Regions from separate parts of the Halomonas sp. DP8Y7-3 genome, predicted to be linked through region 1. Evidence: predicted binding sites of a transcription regulator. Region 1 holds the regulator's gene; the other holds the start of a gene.

Region 1 (4,589 bases):
GGGCGATAAGAGGGCAGTTGGTGTCAACCGCGCGGTGACGGCCAGATCACGCTCGATCAGAGCGTGCTATCTGGCTAGATGGTAATCAGCTAAATGGCAATCAGCTAGAGGTTAATCAGCGAGATCCCCATCAGCGAGGCGCCATTCTTCAAGGCGCCAGGCAAGGCGTGCGCCATCAAGACATAGGATCAAGGCGCTTTCGCTGCGTGCCGTCAGCTCGTGGCGTCGCCGGGGGCTTGCTGGCGAATCGCTTCCTGCAAGCGCTCGTGCAGCTCGCGCTGGGACGTCGCGTGGCGCAGACGATGTCGGGTATCGGCGTCATTCATGACCCCGGCCACCTGGCCCAGCAAGGCTAGGTGAGCATCATCCGCTTCTTCAGGCACCAGCAAGACAAAGACCAGGTCCACCGGTTCGCCGTCGATGGCGTCGAAATCAATCGGCTCTGCCAGCTTGAGAAAGCCAGAGATAGGGGCCTTGCAGTGAGGGTTGCGAGCATGCGGAATGGCCACGCCATTGCCGATGCCGGTGCTACCCAGACGTTCGCGGCCGATCAGGCGACTGAAGACTTCCTGGCTATCCAGGCTTGGTGTGTTCTGCGCAATGAAGGTGCTGAAAAATTCCAGCACCCTCTTCTTGCTGCCCCCCGGGACGTCAAATAGCGTGCGCTCGGGGGGGAGAATGGCATCCAATGTCATGAGAGGTCAGCGAATTCCGGCGCCTTGGGCGCGGGCTTGGGATTTTTCCTTGTGCTTGACGAGCTGGCGGTCCAGCTTGTCGGCAAGGGCGTCGATGGCGGCGTACATGTCGCCGTCCTGGGCTTCTGCATGCAGGTCTGCACCGGCAGCGTGAAGCGTACAGGCAGCCTGTTGGCGCTCCTTCTCCACCGAGAGGGTGACCTGCACATTGGTGATGTTGTCGTAGTGGCGCTCCACACGGGCGAGCTTCTCTTGTACGTAGTCACGCAGGGGATCGGTCAATTCGACGTGGTGGCCGGTAATGTTGACTTGCATGACAAGGCTCCTTGCTCTTGCGGGTGGTTGCTCGATTGTAACCCTTTTTCCGATCCTGCAAACCCCCCTGCTTCTACGCATTAAGACGCAGATGTCGTGCGATATTTCAAGCGCTTGCGCTTTTCATGTAACTGCGCTACGCGCTCTGCTCGCCGCCTGTCTCGAGCCATCTGACCGGGCTCAGCGCAGGCGCTTGCGCTCGCTTGAAGAGGGAATATTCATCGCTTCTCGATACTTGGCGACGGTGCGTCGGGCGACGTTGACACCGTCTTCGGCGAGCAGCTCCACCAATTTGCTGTCAGACAGCGGTTTGCGAGGCGGCTCCTGCTGGATCAGCGACTTGATCATGGCGCGTATGGCAGTGCTGGAATGGGCATCCCCATCCTGACCCACCTGGCTGGAAAAGAAATACTTGAGCTCGAACACTCCCCGTGGCGTATGCACGAATTTCTGGGTCGTCACCCGGGAGATGGTCGATTCGTGCATCTCGACCTTGGCCGCAATGTCTGCCAACACCAGTGGTTTCATGGCGGCTTCACCCTGCTCGAGGAAGTCGAGCTGCCGCTCCATGATTTCGCGTCCGACCCTCAACAGGGTGTCGTTGCGGCTTGCCAGGCTCTTGATCAGCCAGCGCGCCTCCTGCAGATGGTCCTTCAGAAACTGGTTGTCCTGGCTCTTGTCGGCCCGTCGGATCAAGGCCGCATAGTCGGGTTGAATGCGCAGGCGTGGCATCGCCTCAGGGTTCAGCTCGACGCGCCAGCCTTCTTCGGTGTGGCGGACCACCAGATCGGGAATGACATAGTCGTTGTCGCTGTCGCCGTACTGGCTGCCAGGCCTAGGGTCGAGGCCACGGATCAGTTCGATGACATCATCCAGCTGCTCTTCGGTCAGGCTCAGGCGGCGCTTCAGCAGACGACGATCACCGCTGGCCAGTGCCTCGAGAAACTGGCGTACCAGTCTTCCCGCCTGGGGCAGAAGGGGGGTGTCACGGGGCAGGCTGTCCAGTTGCAGCTGCAGGCATTCGCGCAAATCTCGGGCAAATACACCGGTAGGTTCGAATTGCTGCAGCCTGGCCAGCACCGACGCCACGTCCTGCAGGGGCGGGGCAGCAGCGTCGTCATCGGCCAGGCCCTGGGCGATATCGTCAAGGTGTCCCACCAGGTAGCCATCGCCGTTGACCGCGTCAATCAGGCACTCTGCGATGCGCCTGTCATTATCATTGAGGTCCAGCAGGGCCAGCTGCCAGCTAAGGTGGCCATGCAGGGATTGCCCGCTGGCCTGGCGCTCGAAGTCTGGCGCCTCGGCGCTGCCGGCCGGGGCGGTGCCAAGGTCCTGATAGGTATCGGACCAGTCGCTGTCGACCGTTAGCTCGGAGGGGATCTCGTCGGCCCAGTCGTCGTCCTTGCTGTCCTTGACCTGCAGCTCGCCGAATTCATCCTCCAGCTCGAGCATCGGGTTGGCCTCGAGCGCCTGCTGGACTTCCTGGCGCAGGTCCAGCGTGGAAAGCTGGAGCAGGCCAATAGCCTGTTGCAGCTGAGGGGTCATGGTCAGCTGGGTGCCGATCTTCAGCTGCAGTGACGCCTTGAGGGCCATGATGTGACTTCCGTTCGTGGAGCTGAAAAGCCTTACCCTAACGGCGGGTCAGGTACCATGCAAGCTTCTTGCCAACTTGTGGGCAGGGGGTGGCGCGCAGGGCTTGCTGTGCCCCGCATGCGCGTCAGTGCAAGGTCGAGCGGGCGCCATGAAGACCCTGCCTACATAGCGGCCCGGCAGCGCTAATATAGTGGTTAAAGGCGAAAGTTTTCGCCGAGATAGACTTCCTTGACGCGCTGGTTGGCAAGGATCGACTCGGCACTGCCTTCGGCGATGATCTGGCCGTCGCCGACAATGTAGGCGCGGTCACAGATGTCCAGCGTCTCGCGCACGTTGTGGTCGGTGATCAAGACGCCGATGTCACGAGCCTTGAGCTGGCGAATGATCGACTTGATCTCGCCGACGGAGATCGGATCCACCCCGGCAAAGGGTTCGTCGAGCAGAATGAAGGCGGGTTCTGTGGCCAGGGCTCGGGCGATCTCGACCCGGCGTCTTTCCCCGCCGGACAGGCTCATGCCCGGGTTGTCGCGAATGTGGCTGACATGGAAGTCTTCGAGCAGTTGCTCAAGGCGCGCCTGGCGACCTTCCCGGTCGAGGTCCTTGCGGGTCTCGAGGATCGCCATGATGTTGTCGGCTACGGACAGCTTGCGGAAGATGGAGGCTTCCTGGGGCAGGTAGCCAATACCCGCCAGTGCCCGCTGGTGCATGGCCGCGCGGCTCAGGTCGTCATCGTCGATGCTGATGGTGCCAGCATCCGCCCTGACCAGTCCGACGATCATGTAGAAGGAGGTGGTCTTGCCTGCGCCGTTGGGGCCCAGCAGGCCCACAATGCTGCCCTGTTCGATGGACAGGCTGATGTCCTGGACGACGCGGCGCTTCTTGTAGCTCTTGGCCAGATGGCGAGCGTGGAGAGTCTTCATCAGTTTCCTTGGCTTTCCGGCTCGAGGGTCATGCGAATGCGCTGCTGGCCGTCGACACCCTGTGCGCTGGAGCGAGCCTGGACAACGCGGCGATCCAGAAAGTACTCCAGGTAGGCGCCGTCGAAGGTGTCATTGGCCTTGTGCAATTCCGCCTGGTCGATGAGTTCCATGCGGCGCTCGGCAACATGGTAGACCACCTTCTTGCCCCAGCCCTTGACCACCGGCTCTTCCGGCGAAGGCTGCTGCTCCAGGTAGGCGCGGGAGCCAGTCGCCGTGGCGCGGGACAGCTGACCCTGGTCGTTGCGCTGAATTTCCACACGCTCACCGGTCAGGAGCATGCTGCCCTGTTGAATACGCACATCGCCGGTATACACCGCTGTGCCTGCGCGGTCATCCAGGTCCAGCTGGTCGGCCTCTACCTGAATGGGGGCGCTGCGGTCGCTTTCCAGCGCCAGGGTGACGGTGCTGGTGGCGACGCTCGTCAGGCCCAGGGCCAGGGCGAGCAGTAGCGCGGGACGGGAACGCATCATGGAAGTGACTCCTTGTTAGAGCTCGGGCTGAGAGCGGCTCTGGCTTATTGAGGCTCTGGCGGATGATAGCCGGTGACATTGTCGGTCAGACGGGCGGTATTGTCATGGATCCAGGCATCGAAGCGCTCGCCTCGCATTTCCTGGGGGGGCTGACGCAATACCGCAGGCGTCTCACTCCAGGCGTGGCCTGAATCGCTGTCATAGACCAGCACCTCGGTATCCAGCTGCCAGCGCTCGGCAGGGGCCTCGAGGTGGGCATCTCCGGTCAGTGTCAGAGGGTTGCCGTCCGGGCCAAGTTCGCCGTCGGTGGCAGTGGCGATCCACAGGCGGCCGCTGTCATCGACAAGCTCCATGTCAGGTTGGTCGACGCGGGTGATGTCATCCAGCGGGGTGTGCACCAGACGCGGGGTCGTGATGCGCTGATGGGGCGCACCCTCGGTGTCGAAGCGCGTCAGGGTGGCATCGATCAGGTAGTAGTCCGGCTCGCCGGCCTGATCGTCGGTGATCAGGTCAGGCACAGTGCCGTCCCGCGGGTC
Region 2 (4,589 bases), on a different contig from region 1:
GTGGCCAGCAGGGTTTCCAGCGGCCGCCCCTTCAGAAACTGGATGACGCCCCGCTCGATGGCCACGCCCACCAGCGCCGCCACCAGGAAGCCCGCCGGAATCGCCAGCAGCAGCGCCAGCCCCGGCTGCCCCGGCAACAGCTGCTGCATCGCCCAGGTGGTATAGGCTCCCAGCATGATCAGTTCGCCGTGAGCCATGTTTATCACACCCATCACGCCGAAGGTGATGGCCAGACCGATCGCCGCCAGCACCAGCACCGAGCCCAGCGACAGGCCGAAGTACAGCGTCTCTGCGGCGCGATTGAGCTTCAGCGACTGCTCAATGTCAGCCAGCGCTGCGGACGCCGCGTCGGCCACCATGGCGTCTTCGCTGCGGCTGGCCTGCATCAATGCCGCCCTGACCTGTCCATTCAGGCTGCCGGCGAGGTCCGCGACAGCGGCGCTGTCGCCCTGCTCCAGTCGGTGGATGGCAATCGCCTGGGTCAGGGCCGCCGCCACCTCCGGGTCACTCTCGTTCTGGGCAAGTTCCGACAGGGACTCCACCACCTCGGTATCGACGTCCCCCAGCAGCGCTTTCGCTGCAATCAGCCGCTGTGCGGGATCATCGACGCGCAGATCCAGCAGGGCCAGGGTGCTGTCCAGGTGGCCACGCAGACGATTGTTGATGGCGACCCGGTCAAGCTCGCGCCGCGACACCTCCCCCGCCTCTTCCATGGTGAGGGCGTCTGCCACCGGCCATTGCCGGCCTCGGTTGGCCAGAATCACGACAATGTCGCCGCTGTCCTTGACCTGGGCCAGCTTGCCCTCGGCGAAACTCTCGAGCCATCCGCGTGCGCGCGTGTCACCACTCGCGGCAATGGCATCGATAGCTGCCTCCTTTTCGCGAAAGTTGGCCTCAGCGAGTGCCTGCAGCAGCTCGCGACCAGCGTCTTCCTCTAGAGTTGCACTGGTGTCCTGCGCTGCGGCGTTGTCCTGTCCAAGAGCACATGGCCCAAGAGCGACCAGGCTGACCAGCAGCAGCGCCTTCAACCAGTATCGCCATGCTGTTGTGTTCATAGCGGAATTCCGTGAGCGCCCTTGTCAGATCGTCAAGGGCATCATGATGGGCGTGGTCCTGGCCGGGACGTCATGGCGCCCCGGCCGTGTTTTTGGTAGCGAATGTCACTCCGTGGCAGCAACGTCGGCGCCGCCGCCGCAGCTACCCTGCACCACGTTGTAGTTGCCGCACTCGAGCGGTGCACGCCAGTCGCTGATCAGATCGCGGGAGCCTTCCAGGTAGTCTGACCAGGCATCCCCAGCGACGGTGGAGGGCGTTTCCCACACGACCGAGAATTGGCCGTTGTCCTGGATTTCACCGATCAGCACGGGCTTGGTGATGTGGTGGTTGGGCATCATGGTGGCGTAACCACCGGTGAGGTTGGGCACCGACACCCCAATAATGGCTTCCTTGACGGCGTCCACCTCGGTGGTACCGGCCTTGCGCACCGCTTCTGTCCACATGTTGAAGCCAATGTAGTGAGCTTCCATGGGGTCGTTGGTCACGGCGTTGTCGTCCCCTGTGTAGTCGTACCAGGCGTCGATAAAGTCGTAGTTGGCGTCTTCGTCGACGCTCATGAAGTAGTTCCAGGCTGCCAGGTGGCCTACCAAGGGAGCCGTATCCAGGCCGGACAGCTCCTGCTCACCTACGGAGAAGGCGACGACTGGAATATCAGCGGCATCAACGCCCTGATTGGCCAGCTCACGATAGAAGGGAACATTGGCGTCGCCGTTGATCGTGGAGACCACGGCGGTTTTCTTGCCCGCTCCGCCAAACTGCTTGATCTCGGAGACGATGTTCTGCCAATCCGAGTGACCGAAAGGGGTGTAGTTGACCATGATGTCCTCGTCGGCCACCCCCTGGGACTTCAGGTAGGCCTCGAGGATCTTGTTGGTGGTGCGCGGATAGACGTAGTCGGTACCCGCCAGCACCCAGCGCTCCACGCCGACATCGTTCATCAGGTAGTCGACGGCCGGAATGGCCTGCTGATTCGGTGCAGCGCCGGTGTAGAAGACGTTCTCGGAGGACTCTTCCCCCTCATACTGAACCGGGTAGAACAGCAGCCCATTAAGCTCTTCCACCACCGGCAACACGGACTTGCGAGAGACCGAGGTCCAGTTGCCGAAGATCACGTCGACCTCATCCTGGGCCAACAGCTCACGCGCTTTCTCGGCAAACAGCGGCCAGTTGGATGCCGGGTCAACCACCACCGGCTCCAGCTCGCGACCCAGCAATCCCCCCGCTTCATTCTGCTGCTCGATCAGCATCAGCATGGTGTCCTTAAGCGTCGACTCGCTGATCGCCATGGTGCCGGACAGGGAATGCAGGATGCCGACCTTGATCGGGTCCTCGTCGGCAACGGCGGGAGCCGCCATCGCCACAGACAGTGCTGACAGCGCAAAGGCAGAAAGCGCCAAGGAACGGCGGGCAGGATTGAGCACAGCAGAGGCCGAAGCTAAGGACATGGGAAATTCTCCAGGGTGACGTTGTCGTTATCGGAGTCGTGGCGACAGGTCGCGGTGCGCGATCGTCGCCTCACTCTGACAAAGCAAGTTCCATGCCACTTATGTTTTCACGGGCCCCGGTGTTATCTCCCGGTTCTCTTCGGACTGGCAAAGGCACCCTCTTGGTGCAGCCACCCTAGCCGACTTGCACCAAAAGCAGACGTTGACGTCTGCCATCCCAAAGCCTTAGTAACGTTCTTCAAGACGTTCCGCGCCATCCCGCTAAGAGCCGCCTTACGACTCACCCCCGAGCAGGCACAGGGTGATGACCTTCCCCGCTTCAATATGGAAGGCCACAGGCCACTCGATATGCTCGTGACAAGGCGCCCTCCCGTGGGCTGGTCCAGCAGATTGCCATGCGCACGACGGACGAAAGACAAGAAGGCCAGGCAGCGCACGATGCAGACAGACCTCCGCAAAGTCCACGTAGCGCTTTAGATCAGGAAAGATGGCCTTGTAGATCGCCTCCTTTGCACTGAAAAGAAGCGTCACCGCCATAGACCTCGATAGCCACCCTGGAAGGTGCAGGAGTTCAGCACCACTCGCGACCACCTCTGCCACGCTATCGGCCTCATCAGCGTCCAGACACTGCTCCACGTCAATGCCCACCCCTGCATATAAATCAGAGGGTGCCACGGCGGATAACGCCAGATCGCTGCAGTGAGAGATGCTGCCAAGCACGCCAGGGGGCCACCGCGGAAGACGGTCAGCCCCCCTGCCCGGCACCCCGCTGTCGATGCCCAACAGACCAAGCGCATAGACCGCGCAGAGTCGCCCGGCCCGGTACTCATCGCGCCGTTTCGCTACAGCGCCCTCCAATTCGGACGGCAACGGCACCCTGGCCAGCGCCTGTCGCACAGGCTCCTTGCTGCGCGCCCACGACATTTGCACCGCCCCACTGCTAGCGAGCCAGAAGCCAGCGATAGCGAGCCCAGGCCGGTGCAGTGCCCTCAGCTGGAAGGGCTGGCCGTAGGCCTGTCGATCGCCCGTGAGCGGAGTGCCAGCCCCGCCGATCGAGATGAAGCTCATTCCCCTTCTCGACCGACGGGGGCTGAACGGCTCAGGCAGTCACATTTGACATACTGCATCACCTTCGCCGATACGCTTACGTCTTCAAGGGGTCGGTCAGGTCGTTGACCAGCACCTCGGCGATCCAGTCAACGGCATCCAGCATCCCCATATGGGTCACTCCCGGGCATGGAATGAGGGCGGGTACCGTACGTGAGAACTCGGCAACGTTATTGTCAAAGACCGAGCTCAGCACCAGATCATCGGGGACACCACCAGGCCGGCCCTCGACGGGCGCCACCTCTTCCAGCGCCTTGAACAGCACGACCTGAGTACTCTTCAGCGGTCGCTCAAGGGCGGAGCGCAGCATGTCACGGTTGACCTCGTACAGCTCCTCCCAGCGGTTCAACAGAAACTCATCCGGCGGGATACCCTTGTTGACCAACTCCTGCTCGAAATCATCGCGCACGTCCTTGGCGTTACCAAGAAAGTCCGCGTCCCCCATGTTGAAGTAGGTGTCCAGCAGGTACAGACGAACCTTGGTGAAGCCTCGCTGCTCCAGCTGCCAGGCCATCTCGGTGGCGATATTGCCGCCCAGTGACCAACCCAGCAGGCGCACCTCCTGATCCACCGCCAGATGCTCCTCCATGACCTTGAGGTAGAGCGCTGCAATATTGATCAAAGAGGCTTCCGGTTGGACCACGGTGTGGTTGTAGTTGTCGATGCCGTAACAGGCGTAGTGTTCGCCCATGGCGTCGACCAACGTCCTGTACACATCACTGTTGCCGTAGCCTGCATGAACCATGAACAGCTTACTACCGCTCTCCCTGCCGCCGCCGAGGAAGCGCATCAGCATGCTGAGCTCCTCGCCTTCCCCGCTGGCGATGAACTCGGCCAGCTGGGACACCGTGGTGTAGCGATAGAACGCCGATACGGACACCGTGTGCCCTGCCTGGGCCCGCATCAGGGAGGTCAACTTGATCAGCTTGATCGAGTCTCCTCCCAACAGGAAGAAGTCATCCTCGACGCCGACCCGCTCAT

Evidence for each region. The regulator sigma-54, encoded in region 1, starts transcription at its own class of promoters, with help from an activator protein. The targets are predictions, from matches to a motif close to TGGCACNNNNNTTGCTNT.
Region 2: a site for sigma-54 is predicted at 2,582-2,599, ahead of urtA (urea ABC transporter substrate-binding protein). Genes of this name have one in related genera too.

What each region holds. Positions count from the first base shown of each region.
Region 1 covers NZ_JAHVIO010000014.1:330,502-335,090, reverse strand. The annotation lists gene ptsN (PTS IIA-like nitrogen regulatory protein PtsN) at 213-695, opposite strand; gene hpf (ribosome hibernation-promoting factor, HPF/YfiA family) at 702-1,010, opposite strand; gene KUV86_RS16035 (RNA polymerase factor sigma-54) at 1,191-2,603, opposite strand; gene lptB (LPS export ABC transporter ATP-binding protein) at 2,798-3,523, opposite strand; gene lptA (lipopolysaccharide transport periplasmic protein LptA) at 3,523-4,053, opposite strand; gene lptC (LPS export ABC transporter periplasmic protein LptC) at 4,098-4,589, opposite strand, start outside.
Region 2 covers NZ_JAHVIO010000019.1:96,546-101,134, forward strand. The annotation lists gene urtB (urea ABC transporter permease subunit UrtB) at 1-1,055, opposite strand, end outside; gene urtA (urea ABC transporter substrate-binding protein) at 1,161-2,411, opposite strand; gene KUV86_RS18115 (4'-phosphopantetheinyl transferase) at 2,775-3,569, opposite strand; gene KUV86_RS18120 (non-ribosomal peptide synthetase) at 3,646-4,589, opposite strand, start outside.